2 regions of the Nocardioides pakistanensis genome follow, and region 1 is predicted to be linked to the other one. Evidence: predicted binding sites of a transcription regulator. Region 1 holds the regulator's gene; the other holds the start of a gene.
The links. Region 1 encodes HrcA, which represses chaperone genes, less so after heat shock. Its sites were predicted from a motif close to TTGGCACTCGNNNNNNNCGAGTGCCAA; they were not measured.

Region 2: the regulator HrcA is predicted to act here: its motif matches at 4,347-4,373, upstream of groES (co-chaperone GroES).

What each region holds. Positions count from the first base shown of each region.
Region 1 is NZ_BAAGUV010000034.1:197,273-204,761, forward strand. Features, by position in the region: gene ACYVIH_RS14455 (SigE family RNA polymerase sigma factor) at 1-164, shown strand, start outside; gene ACYVIH_RS14460 (Gmad2 immunoglobulin-like domain-containing protein) at 161-1,252, shown strand; gene ACYVIH_RS14465 (16S rRNA (uracil(1498)-N(3))-methyltransferase) at 1,450-2,190, opposite strand; gene dnaJ (molecular chaperone DnaJ) at 2,187-3,380, opposite strand; gene hrcA (heat-inducible transcriptional repressor HrcA) at 3,395-4,417, opposite strand; gene ACYVIH_RS14480 (MBL fold metallo-hydrolase) at 4,549-5,430, shown strand; gene ACYVIH_RS14485 (DUF3097 domain-containing protein) at 5,522-6,367, shown strand; gene ACYVIH_RS14490 (DUF4870 domain-containing protein) at 6,377-6,784, shown strand; gene hemW (radical SAM family heme chaperone HemW) at 6,810-7,489, opposite strand, start outside.
Region 2 is NZ_BAAGUV010000074.1:186,121-193,609, reverse strand. Features, by position in the region: gene guaB (IMP dehydrogenase) at 1-26, opposite strand, end outside; gene ACYVIH_RS22340 (hypothetical protein) at 161-1,900, opposite strand; gene groL (chaperonin GroEL) at 2,137-3,768, opposite strand; gene groES (co-chaperone GroES) at 3,906-4,202, opposite strand; gene ACYVIH_RS22325 (class I SAM-dependent methyltransferase) at 4,385-5,560, shown strand; gene ACYVIH_RS22320 (helix-turn-helix domain-containing protein) at 5,583-6,392, opposite strand; gene ACYVIH_RS22315 (DUF3224 domain-containing protein) at 6,459-6,908, shown strand; gene ACYVIH_RS22310 (glycoside hydrolase family 3 N-terminal domain-containing protein) at 6,936-7,489, opposite strand, start outside.

The DNA of each region.
Region 1 (7,489 bases):
GCGCGCTGCCGACCCGTCAGCGCGAGGTGCTCGCCCTGCGCTACTACCTCGACCTGTCCGAGGCGCAGATCGCCGACACGCTCGGGATCAGCCGCGGCGCGGTCAAGAGCCACGCGTCCCGTGGGGCTGCGGCACTCAGGCAGCTGCTCGAGGAGGTCCGGTGAACGACCAGCCCACCCCCCTGAACGGCCCCGACCCCGACGCCGAGCAGCTTCGCCGGCTGCTCTCGGACGCGGTCGACGACATCGAGCCCCGCGAGGCGCTCGGCACCATCCACGCCCGAACGAGAGTGAGTCCCATGAACAGCAAGCGGTCCTGGATCCTCGGCGCGGCCGCGGCCGTGGTCGCCACCGCAGCCACGGTCACCGCGGTGGTCGTGCTCAGCGACGGTACGACGGGCGACGGCGACGCCGTGGGCCCGGCCGCCTCGGCCACGCCCACACCCGAGCCCACGCCGACCCCCACCGAGGCGACCCCCACCCCGACGCCGGCAACCGAGGCGGTGCCGGTCTACTACGTCGGCGAGACCAGCCACGGCACCCGGCTGTTCCGGGAGTTCCACCGCGTGGAGACCGGGGGCAACCCCCTGGCCGCAGCGCTCTCCGAGGCGGTAGGCACCCCACCCGACGACCCCGACTACCGCACGGGCTGGCCCGAGGGCACGGTGGTGAACGGGGCCGGCTTCGACGGGGTCGGCGCCGACGGTGAGGTCTGGATCCGGGTCCACAACGACAGCACCGACCTGCACGACCGTCCGGCGGGAATGAGCGCGGAGCAGGCACAGATGGCGGTCGAGCAGCTGATCTACACGGCGCAGGCCGTGGTTCAGGACCGCGTTCCGGTCCAGATCCTGCTCGGTCCGGAGTCCGAGGATCTCCCGGAGAGCCGCACCGACACGCTGCTCGGTGTCCCGGTCTCCGAGCCGCTGGCCGAGGGCGACGAGATGGACGTCCTGGCGCAGGTGTGGATCATCGACCCGGCGGAGAACGCCGAGGTCACCGCCCCGTTCAAGGTCTCCGGACTCGCGGCGGCGTTCGAGGCCAACGTGCTCTGGGAGCTGCGCCAGGGCGACACCGTCGTGGCCGAGGGCTTCACTACGACCGAGGAGTGCTGCAAGATGGCGCCGTACTCGTTCCGGGTGAAGGACGTGCCCCCGGGTGAGTACACCCTCGTCGTGAGCGACACCGACCCGTCCGCCGGCGAGGGACCCGCACCGTGGGAGGACACGAAGCAGATCACGGTCCTTCCCTGACCGACCCCGGGTCGGTCGCGGCGCCCGGTGGCCGCGACCGGCCCGGTTCTCTGCTCCCGCCCCGGCGCGAGATCCCCGAGGCCGGTCAGTTGAACAGGCAGGTCGGGGCTGTCAGCCGACGATCACGCTCAACGCCTGGGCGGCGACGACCGATCTGCCTGTCCGTCTGACAGCGTGGTCGCCTCGGACGAACCCAGTCAGCGCCAGCGCGGGGTGCGCGACAGCAGCGCCGCGGCCGCCGCGACCCCGGCCGTGGAGGTGCGCAGCACCGACGATCCCAGCCGCAGCGGCCGCGCGCCGGCCTCGGCGAACGCGGCCAGCTCCTCGTCGCTGATCCCGCCCTCGGGCCCGACCACCACGACCACGTCCCCGTGGTCGGGCACGTCGAGCGCCGCGAGCGGCTCACTGCCCCCCTCATGGAGTACGGCGGCCAGCGCGGCGTCGCGCAGCAGGGCGACCACCTCCGGCGTCGTCGCCATCGCGGCGACCTCGGGGAACCAGGCACGACGCGACTGCTTCGCGGCCTCGCGGGCGGTGCTGCGCCACTTGGCCAGCGACTTCGCCGCCCGCTCGCCCCGCCACACCGCGACCGACCGCGACGCGGCCCACGGCACGACCACGTCGACGCCGACCTCGGTGAGCATCTCGACGGCGAGCTCGCCCCGGTCGCCCTTGGGGATCGCCTGGACCACCACGAGCCGCGGTGTCTCGGCGGGGTGCCGGTGGACCTCGGTGACGGTGCCGCTCAGCGTGGTCTTGCCGGTGGCCGCGACGTCGACCACGACCGTCGTACCAGCGCCGTCGCTGAGCGCGACCTGCTCCCCCACGCGGATCCGGCGCACCACCACCGCGTGCCGCGCCTCGTCGCCGCCCAGCTCCACGGGGTCCCCGACCGCGAGGCCGGCCAGCTCGGGGCGGTGGAAGACCGGCAGGCTCATCGGGGGTTGAACGCGCTCCGCAGCTTGTCGAACACCGACCGGTGCGTGGCCTGCACCTGGCCGTCGGGCGACTCCTCGCCACGGATCGCCGCGAGCTCACGCAGCAGCTCTTCCTGGCGCTCGTCGAGCCGGGTCGGGGTCTCCACGACCACACGCGCGACCAGGTCGCCGCGCCCGACGCCGCGCAGGTTCGGCACGCCGCGCCCGTTGAGCACGATCTCCGAGCCGGACTGCGTGCCGGGGCGGATGTCGATCTCCAGGCTGGTCTCGAGCTCGCTGTCGCTGCCGGAGTCGGCGAGGTCGGCGAGGTCGGCCTCGAGCGTCGGCAGCTCCAGCGTGGTGCCGAGCGCGGCGGCGGTCATCGGGACGGTGACCGTGCAGAGCAGGTCGTTGCCGTGGCGGGTGAAGACCTTGTGCTCGGCGACCTGGATCTCGACGTACAGGTCGCCGGCCGGCCCGCCACCGGGACCCACCTCGCCCTGCCCGGACAGCTGGACCCGGGTGCCGGTGTCGACGCCGGCGGGGATCTTCACGTTGAGGGTGCGCCGCGAGCGGACCCGGCCGTCGCCGGAGCACTCCCGGCAGGGCTCGGGGATGATCGTGCCGTAGCCGCGGCAAGCCGCGCACGGGCGCATGGTGCGGATCTCGCCGAGGAAGGACCGCTGCACCTGGTGCACCTCGCCCCGGCCGTGGCAGGTCTGGCAGGTGACCGGCTCCGAGCCGGGGGCGGCGCCCGAGCCGGAGCAGACCGTGCACAGCACGGCCGTGTCGACCTTGAGCTCGTGGGTGCTGCCGAACGCGGCCTCGGCGAGGTCGACCTCCAGCCGGATCAGGGCGTCCTGCCCGCGGCGGACCCTGGGACGCGGACCGCGGCCGGCCCCGGCGGCGCCACCACCGGCACCACCGAAGAAGGCGTCCATGATGTCGGTGAACGAGAAGCCCGCACCCTGGCCGAAGCCGCCGGCACCGGCGCCACCGAACGGGTCACCACCGAGGTCGTACATCCGCCGCTTCTCGGGGTCGGAGAGCACCTCGTAGGCCCGGGTGACGTCCTTGAACCGCTCCTGGGTCTCCGGGTCGGGGTTCACGTCAGGGTGCAGCTGACGCGCCAGCCGGCGGTAGGCCTTCTTGATCGCGTCTGCATCGGCGTCGCGGGAGACACCGAGGGTCTCGTAGAGGTCCTGGCTCACAGTGGTTACTCAGCTCATCCTTCGTCGAGAATCTTCGACACGTAGCGGGCCACGGCTCGCACGGTGGCCATCGTGCCGGGGTAGTCCATGCGGGTCGGGCCCACGATGCCCAGCGTCGCGAGAGCCTCCTCGCCGGGTCCGTAGCCGGTGGCCACGACCGAGGCCGACGTCAGCTCCTGGTAGGGCACCTCGTGGCCGATCCGCACCGTCAGCGTCGACGGCGAGGTGGCCTCCCCGAGCAGCTTGAGCAGCACGACGTGCTCCTCGAGCGCCTCGAGCATCGGCTTGATCGAGGCGTCGAAACCGTCCCCGAACCGGGCGAGGTTGGCCGTGCCGCCCACCACGACCCGCTCGTCGGAGCGGTGGTCGGACATCGCCTCGACGAGCGCGGCGGCGACGACCGACACCGGCGGGCGGTCGCCGGCCTCGAACTCCCCGGGCACCGCGCCCACGCGCTCCGCGGCATCGGCCAGCTTCTCCCCCGAGGCGGCACGGTTCAGCGCCGTGCGCACCCGGCCCACGGTCTCCTCGTCGAGCGGTTCGGGCAGCTCGACCACGCGCTGCTCGACACGGCCGGTGCTCAGGATCAGCACCAGCAGCAGGCGGGTGCCGGTCAGCGTGACCAGCTCGACGTGGCGGACCGTGGAGCGCGACAGCGTGGGGTACTGCACGATCGCGACCTGGCGGGTCAGCTGGGCGAGCAGCCGGACGCTGCGTTGGACGACGTCGTCGAGGTCGACCGCGCCCTCGAGCAGCGTGGTGATCGCACGCTTCTCGGCCGCCGACAGGGGCTTGACCTGGCTGAGCCGGTCCACGAAGAGGCGGTAGCCCTTGTCCGTCGGGATCCGGCCGGCGCTCGTGTGCGGCTGCATGATGAAGCCCTCGTCCTCGAGCGCGGCCATGTCGTTGCGCACCGTCGCCGGGGAGACCCCCAGCTGGTGCCGCTCGACCAGTGCCTTGGAGCCGACCGGCTCCTGGGTGGACACGTAGTCCTCGACGATCGCGCGGAGGACGGCGAGCCTGCGGTCCTCGACCATCTCTCGCCTCCTTGCCCGACAGACCGGCGCCGACGCCTCGCCCGAGGCGGTCTGGCACTCACATGCTCCGAGTGCCAATGCTACTAGCCCGCGGTGCGAGCGGCAGAATCGGCGGACGTAGGGTTTCGTCCATGACCGCACCCGAGTCGCACCCCGGCTTCGAGATCGCCCAGGACGCCGGCTTCGTCGAGGTCGCCGACCGGTGCTGGGTGGCGCGGCACCGCCTCGCCGACGTCAACGTCGGGCTCGTCGGCGGCCGCAACGGCCTGGTCGTGATCGACAGCCACTCCTCCGCCGGCACCGCGCGCGGTGTCCTCGACCAGGTCCGCGCTCTAGGCGCCGGCGACGTGGTCGCCGTGGTCAACACCCACGCGCACTGGGACCACGTGCTCGGCAACGCCACTCTCGTGGAGGCGTACGACGGTCCGCCCGTCGTCGCGCACGAGGAGACCGCCGCCGTCCTCCGCGACCACGCACAGGAGCTCCTCGAGGCGGCCGGCCGGCACACCGACGTCACGGGCACCGAGGTGCTCGTGCCGGACCGGACGTTCTCCTCGGCGAAGGTGATCGACCTCGGCGACCGGATCGTCGAGGTCTTCCACCCCGGTCGTGGCCACACCGCCGGCGACGTGGTGGTGCACGTCGGCGACGCGGACGTCGTCTACGCCGGCGACCTGGTCGAGGAGTCCGCCGAGCGCGCCGGCTTCGGCGACGACTGCTTCCCGCTCGACTGGCCGGTCACCCTCGACCTGCTGATCGGGATGCTCGGCTCGGGCACCGTGGTGGTCCCCGGGCACGGGCTGCCGGTCGGCAAGGAGTTCGTGATGCACCAGCGCGCCAGCATCGGCGTGGTGGCCGAGATGATCCGGGACCTGTCGGGTCGCGGCATGAAGCCGGCCGAGATGGGCTCCTCCGCGGAGTGGCCCTATCCGGTCGAGGAGCTTCAGCACGCCTTCGTCCGGGGGGTGGCACACCTCCCCCGCGCCGAGAGACGGTCGCTGCCGCTGCTGTGACGGCCGGCCGGCGCGTCGTACCCCACAGGGGCTCTTCGCGGACGGCGCGTCGCCCTCCGCAACGCCCGCAGCCCACCTAGCGTTGGGGACCATGTCCTTCGATCGATACGGCTCCGACGTGCTCAACACCGACTGGCGCGCACCCAAACGCGGGCGTTCGGTCGAGATCGCAGCCGACAAGGGGCTCGTGGTCGAGGAGGTGACCACCGACTGGTGCGGCGAGATCGTCGCCGTGGACCGTGACCTGATGACGGTCACCCTCGAGGACCGGCGCGGCAAGCGGCGCACCTTCCCGCTCGGGCCGGGCTTCCTCCTCGAGGGCGTCCCGGTGATCCTCACCCCGTCTCTCCGCAAGGGCCCCGGCCAGAAGACGCACACCGCCTCCGGCTCGATCGCCGTGCCCGGCACCAAGGCGCGCGTCGCACGCGCGAGCAGGATCTTCGTCGAGGGCCGCCACGACGCGGAGCTCGTCGAGAAGGTGTGGGGAGACGACCTGCGGATCGAGGGCGTCGTGGTGGAGTACATCGAGGGGGTCGACGACCTCGCCGAGCAGCTCCGCGACTTCCGGCCCGGCCCCGAGCGCAAGGTCGGTGTGCTCGTCGACCACCTCGTCACCGGGTCCAAGGAGAGCCGGATCGCCCAGTCGATCGCCCGGTCCCCGGTCGGCAAGCACGTGCTGATCGTCGGTCACCCGTTCGTCGACATCTGGCAGGCGGTCAAGCCCGACCGGCTCGGGATGAAGCAGTGGCCGGTGATCCCGCGCAACGTCGAGTGGAAGCGCGGCGTGTGCCAGAGCCTCGGCTGGCCGCACCGGGACCAGGCCGACATCGCGCGAGCCTGGAAGCACATCTTGTCGAGAGTTCAGTCGTACGCCGACCTCGAACCCGCCCTCCTCGGTAGGGTCGAAGAGCTGATCGACTTCGTCACCGTCGACTGAGGAGCCACCATGTCCATGCCGCCTCCCCCGCCCGGTCCCGGCGGGAGCTACCAGCCGGGTCCCGGCATGCCCCCGCCCGGGCCTACGTCCGAGGAGCGCACGTGGGCCCTCGCCGCCCACATCGGCAGCCTGGTCGCGGCCTGGTTCGCGATGGGCTTCATCGCGCCGCTGGTGGTGCTTCTGGTCAAGGGCAAGGACTCGCCGTTCGTGCGCCGGCACGCCGTGGAGTCGCTGAACTTCCAGATCTCGCTGCTGATCTACCTGGTGATCAGCGTGATCCTGGCGTTCGTGCTGATCGGGATCTTCCTGCTCATCGCGCTCGGCATCTTCGCCCTCGTCGTGATCATCCTCGCCACGATGGCCGCCTCGAACGGACAGGACTACCGCTACCCGCTCAACATCCGCCTGATCTCCTGACCCACGGACCGGCGCCGCGCGCCGGTCAGGGCAGGAGGGCCCGGACGACCGCGTCGGCCAGCAGCCGTCCCCGCAGCGTGAGCACGACCCGGCCCTGCGCCAGTGCGCCGGGCTCGACCAGGCCGTCCTCGACCTGGGCCGGCAGGGCGCGCCGACCCGCCTCGTCGAGCACGTCGATCGCCAGACCGTCTCGGAGCCGAATCTCCAGCAGCACGCGCTCCACGCGGCGGGTCTCCTCGTCGAGGGTCTCCCGGCCGTGCGCCGGGCTGGCACCTGACCCGATCCGGTCGGCGTAGGCGGCCGGGTGCTTGACGTTCCACCAGCGCACCCCGCCGACGTGGGAGTGGGCGCCGGGACCCACGCCCCACCAGTCCGCGCCGGTCCAGTACAGCTCGTTGTGCCGGCACCGGGTCGCCGGCGAGGTCGACCAGTTGGACACCTCGTACCAGCCGAGCCCGGCCGCCGTGAGCCGCTCCTCCGCAGCGAGGTACTTGTCGGCCAGGTCGTCGTCGTCGGGCATCGGCACTTCGCCCCGACGGATCCGCCTGGCCAGCGCCGTGCCCTCCTCGACGATCAGGGCATAGGCCGAGAGGTGGTCCGGGGCGCACCCGAGCGCACTGTCGAGGGAGGCCTCCCAGTCGGCGAGGCTCTCCCCCGGTGTGCCGTAGATCAGGTCCAGGCTGACCTCGTCGAAGCCGGCCTCGC
Region 2 (7,489 bases), on a different contig from region 1:
GGGAGGCCGGCGGGGTTGAGGTTCATGAGACCTTCCGGAGCAGGGGGGAGGCTGACCTCCAGTCTACCGAGGCGAGCCGCCCCTGCTCCGGGCGGTCCAACGGCGCTCCGGCGTACGACGGGCGCGGTGCTCGTCGTACGCCGGCGGCCGGTCGTAGTGCTCAGACCCGGCGGGAACGGACCGTGAGGTGACCGCTGTCGGCGGGGTTGCCGTAGGCGATCCCGACCCGTCGGCCGACCACGTCGACAGACAGCCGCGACGGTGAGTAGCCGACGCTGCCCTGGACCGTGGAGAGCCGCCCGCGGCTGCCCTGCAGAGTCAGGTGGTAGATGCCGTTGCCCGCGCAGCCGTAGAACCACCAGCAGGCAGGCGCGCCGCGGAGCGAGAACGCGACGTGGGTCCGGTCGCCGAGCGCCGCCACGCCCACGGTCTCGGCCTTGAACCTGGTGCGGACGACCCGCTTCCCGTTGTAGACGCTGAGCTTCGGCACCGCGCCCGCGGACCACGCCGCCGAGAGCCGGCCGGTCGGGCTCACAGCCAGGTCGAAGTCCTGGATCCCGGACGCACCGACGACCTTCTTGAACGCCCCCGTGCCCTTGCGCGCCAGCACGGTGAGCCCGCCCTGCGCGGTACGCGCGGCCACCGCGACCGTGCCACCGCCGGCCGCGATGCGAACCTCGCGCACGCCGGTGACGCCGAGGCGCTCCGGACGCCCACCGACGAGCTGGTAGGTCAGCCGGTTGCCGACCTCGTAGGCCAGGTGCAGCTTCCCGGTGCGGCGGTCACCGGCGAGGTCGACGTAGTAGAAGCCCGAGGAGCCCGCGGGAAGCCGGCGGACGACCTGAGGCGTCCGGCCGACCTGGGTGAGGTACAGCTGGGGGCAGTACTCGATGAAGCGTCCCGAGGACGGCTTCGTGGCGCCCCAGGCCACCACCGGGCGGCCCTTGCGGTCCATCGCCAGGCCCACCGATCCCTCGGTCTGCGAGGAGTCCAGCTGCCAGCTGCCGCCAGGGCCGTAGTAGTAGACGCCCTGGTGGAAGACGCCCCGGCCCGCGGTGTGGGTGCGGCCCCTGGCGTCGTAGCGCAGCCGGACGTCGTTGAAGTTGTCCTGCTTGCCGACCACCTGGCCGGTCCAGTTCCCGCGCCCTCCGGCGCGGGTCGCCTTGCCGCGGATCTTCTTCGGCGGGAAGGGCGCCGGCGTGCAGGCGTCACCCGGGGTGCCCGTGCCCGGGTCACCCGTGCCGGGGTCGCCCGTGCCCGGGTCGCCTGTGCCGGGGTCGCCGCCGCCGGCGTCTCCGGCCTCGATATCGACGCTGAAGAGCGCCTGCAGGGCTGGCTTGTCGGAGTAGGTGAGCGTGCCGGACTGGTGGTTGTCGGAGCGGACCGCGGCGACGTCGCCTGAGGACCCGGCGCCGAGCACGTCCACCTCGGAACCGGCCCAGGCGCTCGAGACCCGCAGTGCGAGGTACTGCCCGGCCTGGACCGGCAGGTTGACCGGCAGCTCGGTGACCCGGTCGGGGTCGGTGGAAACCGGCAGGGAGCCGGCGGCACCGACCCGCACCACGGTGTAGCTGCTCCCGCTGCGGGTCAGCACCACCACCGCTACGTCGCTGCTCATCAGGGCACCGCCACTCGCCACCGCGCCGTGACGCACGCGCAGCTTCTTCGCGGTGCCGGTCGCGGTGACCAGGGTTCGCCCGGGGCCTTCGGACTGAAGCACGTTGCAGGTCTGGGCGCCGCAGTCCTGGGTCGGCGGTCCTGAGGCGCTCAGGTCGGCTCCGACGGTCACCGTCGTCGCGGCGGTGGCCGGGGACAGGGGCACGCCCGCGAGGGGCAGCGTGGCAACGACGAGCGCCAGTGCCCCGAGCAGCCCGGCACCAAGACGGCGACGGACGGTCATGATCGGCAGACTAGGTCGGCTCGAGACCGTTGGCCCCGTTTTTACCCAGTTGCCCCGCGCCCGCGGCGGCGGTCGTCGTCGCCGCACTCCCCTCGCGTTCTGGACGCAACGCCGGCGTCATGCCGCGTGTTCAGCGTCCATAACCCCGCGTTACTTGGGGTGGAGAGGATGCCGGAACGGCGAACGCCGCCCGGCCCCGTGGGGCGCGAGCGGCGTTCGGACGTGCGTGCGAGCCGTCAGTGACCGTGGCCGTGGCCGTGACCGGCTCCGGCGGCGGCAGCAGCCTCGTCCTCGTCCTCGGGCTTCTCGACGACGAGGGTCTCGGTCGTCAGCAGCATGCCCGCGATCGACGAGGCGTTGACCAGCGCCGAGCGGGTGACCTTGACCGGGTCGAGGACGCCCTGCGCGACGAGGTCGCCGTACTCACCGGTGGCGGCGTTGTAGCCGTTGCCGGGCCCGGCCTCGCGAACCTTCGCGACGATGACGTAGCCGTTCTCGCCACCGTTCTCGGCGATCCAGCGCAGCGGCTCGTCCGCGGCCACGCGGACCACGTTGACACCCATCGCCTCGTCACCGGTCAGCCCGAGGTTGTCCCCGAGCACGGAGACGGCGTGGACGATGGCCGAGCCACCGCCGGCGACGATGCCCTCCTCGATCGCGGCGCGCGTCGCGGAGACGGCATCCTCGATGCGGTGCTTCTTCTCCTTGAGCTCCACCTCGGTGGCCGCGCCGACGCGGATCACGCAGACACCGCCGGCGAGCTTGGCCAGACGCTCCTGGAGCTTCTCGCGGTCCCAGTCGGAGTCGGTGTTCTCGATCTCGGCCTTGATCTGGTTGACGCGGGCGTCGACCTCGTCGGGCTTGCCGGCGCCGTCGACGATCGTGGTGTTGTCCTTGGTGATCACCACGCGGCGGGCCTGGCCGAGCACCTCGAGGCCGACCTGGTCGAGCTTGAGGCCGACCTCCGGGGAGACCACCTGGCCGCCGGTGAGCGTCGCGATGTCCTGCATCATCGCCTTGCGGCGGTCACCGAAGGCGGGAGCCTTGACCGCGGCGGCGGTGAAGGTGCCGCGGATCTTGTTGACCACCAGGGTCGAGAGCGCCTCGCCCTCGACGTCCTCGGCGAGGATGAACAGCGGCTTGCCGGCCTGGATGACCTTCTCCAGCAGCGGGAGCAGCTCGGCGATCGCGGAGATCTTGCCCTGGTGCAGCAGGATGTACGGGTCGTCGAGGACGGCCTCCATCCGCTCGGCGTCGGTGACGAAGTAGGGCGAGATGTAGCCCTTGTCGAACTGCATGCCCTCGGTGAAGTCGAGCTCGGTGCCCATCGTGTTGGACTCCTCGACGGTGATCACACCGTCCTTGCCGACCTTGTCGAAGGCCTCGGCGATCAGCTCACCGATCACCGCGTCGCGCGAGGAGACGGTCGCGACGGCGGCCATGTCCTCCTTGGAGTCGACGTCGCGGGCGGCGTCGCGCAGGGCGTTGCCGACGGCCTCGACGGCGAGGTCCATGCCGCGCTTGAGGCCCATCGGGTTCGCCCCCGCGGCGACCGCACGCAGGCCGTGGTGGACCATCGCCTGCGCGAGCACGGTCGCGGTCGTCGTACCGTCACCGGCGACGTCGTTGGTCTTGGTGGCAACCTCCTTGCACAGCTGCGCACCGAGGTTCTCGAACGGGTCGTCGCACTCGACCTCGCGCGCGACGGTCACACCGTCGTTGGTGATGGTCGGCGCGCCCCACTTCTTGTCCAGGACGACGTAGCGGCCCTTGGGGCCCAGGGTCACCTTGACGGCGTTGGCGAGGGTGTCCACACCTCGCTCGAGCGAGCGACGTGCGTGCTCGTCGAACTCAAGAATCTTCGGCATCGTGAGACTTCAACCTTTCCGGTCGGCTGTTGGACGACACAGCCCCGAGGGCCCGGACGTGTCAGGTTCCTGACCGAGTCGTTGGGCCGCCCGGGGCGGTGTCGAAGAGATCGTGCTGTCGGCTGGTGGAGCCCAGGTCAGCCGATGACCGCGAGCACGTCGCGGGCGGACAGGATGAGGAACTCCTCGCCGGAGTACTTCACCTCGGTGCCGCCGTACTTGCTGTAGATGACCTTGTCGCCGACGTTGATGTCCATCGGGATCCGCTCGTCACCGTCCTCGTTGAATCGGCCGGGACCGACGGCGATGACCTCGCCCTCCTGCGGCTTCTCCTTGGCGGTGTCGGGGATGACCAGGCCGGAAGCCGTGGTCTGCTCGGCGTCGAGCGGCTTGACGACGATGCGGTCCTCGAGCGGCTTGATGTTGACCGACACGATGTCGACCTCCACTTTCTCGTGTTTCGAGAGTTCACATGGCAGATGGGGTGCTTGCGTCGGTCGCACGCCGTCGCGGGGGTCGCACGTCCTGCAAGCTGGCACCCTCCAGGGGAGAGTGCTAAGTGCGAATCTATGACGCGATTAGCACTCGGTCAAGTCGAGTGCCAGACTGCATGGTCGTGGATCTCGACGCGTTCCGATGGCTGCTCTCCGCAGACGGACAGGGCCTGCTCGCCCGGGCCGCAGAGGTGTACGACGGCCGCCCGGCCGGCGCCCTGCCCGCGGCCGAGGTGCTGCGCCGCGAGGCCGCCCCTGAGCAGGTGGCCGCGGCGATGACCCAGGTCGAGCTCCGGCTCCGGGCGCGCGATAAGTTCGGCGATCTCGCCGTCTCGATGTACTTCACCCCCGAGGGGCTCGAGCAGGCCACCCGGCTGCGGGTCGCCGAGCACCGTGCGGCACGCGTCGCCGCAGCCGCCCCCGCCTCCGTGCTGGACGTCGGCTGCGGTATCGGCGGCGACCTGGTCGCGTTCGCGCGGGCCGGGCTCACCGCCGCCGGCATCGACCGGGACCCGTTGCGGGTGGCCGTCGCGGGCGCCAACCTCACGGCGCTCGGGCTCGGCGGGGCGGTGCAGGTCGCCGACGCCGAGGCGCTGGACCTGACCGCCTTCGGCGTGGTCTTCGCCGACCCCGCGCGGCGCACCGACCGCGGCCGGGTGTTCGACGTCGACGCCTACGCACCGCCCTGGTCGTTCGTCGAGCGGCTGCTCCACCGGCCCTCGGTCGTGAAGGTCGCCCCCGGCATCCCGCACGACCTGGTGCCGCCCGGCGTCGAGGCCGAGTGGGTCAGCGACGACGGCGACCTGAAGGAGGCCTCGCTGTGGTCGCCGCAGCTGGCGACCGTCACCCGTCGCGCGACGGTGGTCCGGCCGACCGGCCTGGCGAGCATCACCGACGAGGACGACCCCGGTGACCGGTCGGTGCGGGCGGTGGGCAGGTACCTCTACGAGCCCGACGACGCGGTGATCCGGGCCGGGCTGGTCACCGCGGTCGCCGCCGGCGTGCACGGCGGGCTGGTCGACGAGCACATCGCCTACGTCACCAGCGACTCCGGGTTCACCACGCCGTTCGCCCGCAGCTACGAGGTGCTCGAGGAGCTGCCCTACAAGGAGAAGGCGCTCAAGGCCGCGCTGCGGCTGCGCGGCATCGGCCGGCTGACCATCAAGAAGCGCGGTGTCGACGTGGTGCCCGAGGAGCTCCGGCGCCGGCTGGCGCTGAAGGGCGACGCCGAGGCGACCGTCGTACTCACCCGGGTGGCGGGCAAGGGCACCGCACTGCTGGTCCGCCCGGTGCGCTGACCCGTCGGGACGTCCGGGCGGCTCAGGTAGCGGGATCGCGGCGGTAGGTCTCCGGCGGGGAGCCCACCACCTGGCGGAACGCCCGGGTGAGGTGGGCCTGGTCGCTGAAGCCGAGCTCCTGCGCGAGTGCGGACCAGTCGACGGGCCGGTCACCCGTCGCAGCCGCCGCGGCCTCGAGGATGCGGAACCGCTGGATCACCCACTTGGGGCCGACGCCGACGTACTCGGTGAACAGCCGCTGCAGCGAGCGCAGGCTGGTGCCGGCGACTGCTGCCAGGTCCTCGGCCCGGCGGAGGTCGTGGCGGCGTTCGGCCTCCTCCACCAGGCCGCGCACGCGTCGGGCGGTCTCGTCGGGCTCCGGACAGGTCTCCAGCAGGTAGTCCTCGATGGCTCGCACGAGCTCCTCGGCCGGCCCGTCGGCGAGGATCCGCTCCGCCGCCGCCCGGTCGTCCACCCCCAGCACCTCGTGCCCTGGGAGCACCGTCTCGGCGATGCTCCCCACGGACCGTGTCAGCAGCGGCCGGAAGCCGGCGGGGTGGAAGGCGGTCCCGAGGACGAGCCCAGAGCCGGTGAGAACCCGTTCGAACGGCTCTCGGCTGAGGCCGTGCACGAGCAGCCGACCGTGCTCGGCCGCGACGTGCACCCGCGGCTGCGGCACGACCTCCTGACGGTGTCGTCCCGGCACGTCCCAGTGCACCAGCCAGTGGTAGTCGACGTACTCCGCCAGCTCGGGTCGTGGCGCGAACCGCTCGACGCGGAACACCTCCGCGCCCGCGCGCGGCCGCACGATCGCCTCGGGCCTCCCCCGCGGGACGCTCTCGCCGGTGCTCACGAGCCCCGATGCTAGTCGTCGCGTTTGTTCAAGACCGGGTCTCCGGCGGTTCCTAGGTTGGCCGGCATGGACACCATCACCTACACACACCAGGCAGTCACGCGGTTCCAGGTCTCGTCGTGGTCAGAGACCACGCTGGTCGACATCGACGGGACGGGGACCCGGCACGGCGAGGTCTACACCCCCACCCGCGGGATGAGCCGGGTGGAGGCGGGCTACACCTACACCGGCGACCTCGTCGGCTCCTCGACGATGGCCTACCTGCTGGCCTACCACCCGGGCTCGGCCCCGGCGTTCGGCCTCGAGCACGTCACCGGCTCGCTGGAGGGCCGCGAGGGCTCGTTCGTGCTCCGGCACGTGGGCGAGCACGACGCGGATGCGGTCACGGTGCGCGTCGAGGTGCTCCCCGGCATGGGCACCGGCGAGCTGGCCGGACTCCGGGGCGAGGGGCAGCTGCGGATCGCCGGTCACAGCGAGGACGGGTACGAGCTGGTGCTGGAGTACTCGCTCGGCTGACGGCCCGGCGCAGGCCCGAGGGCCCGGTCAGCAGCCGGTGCGCTGGACGCCCGTGACCGGCACCGGGAGGTGACCCGGCGCCCGCGCCTTGCCGAGCAGGACACGCACCAGTGCCTTCATCGCGCCGGGGGTGTCGCCGTACATCGCGAGCTTCGCCACCCGCGCCGAGCTGCGCCCGAGCACGTAGGGCGTGTCCAGGCTGACCACCACGTCGGCGAAACGTGCTCCGCCCCGGTAGCCGATGAGGGCGACCTCGGTGCCTGCACCGGTCCGCAGTCCCGCAGCCCGCGCGGCCGCGTCGAACCGGGCGACGGCGTCGGCCGGGCCGGTCGCGCGCACGGCGCCGCCGACCAGCCTGCCCCGGCACGGTCCGGCGACGACCGTCGCCGCCCCCGCCGAGAGCAGGTACGACGCTCGCCCGCTCGTCCCGGGCCGGCGGGTCAGCGACGGCTCGGTCGCGCGCTGGTGCAGGAGCACCGCGATCTGGCGAGCGGCCGCCGACTCGACCCGGCCGCGGGAGAGCCGCCCGCTCCGCACCGCGCCGACGATCGCGTCGCGGGCGGCCCGCGGGTCCGGGGGCA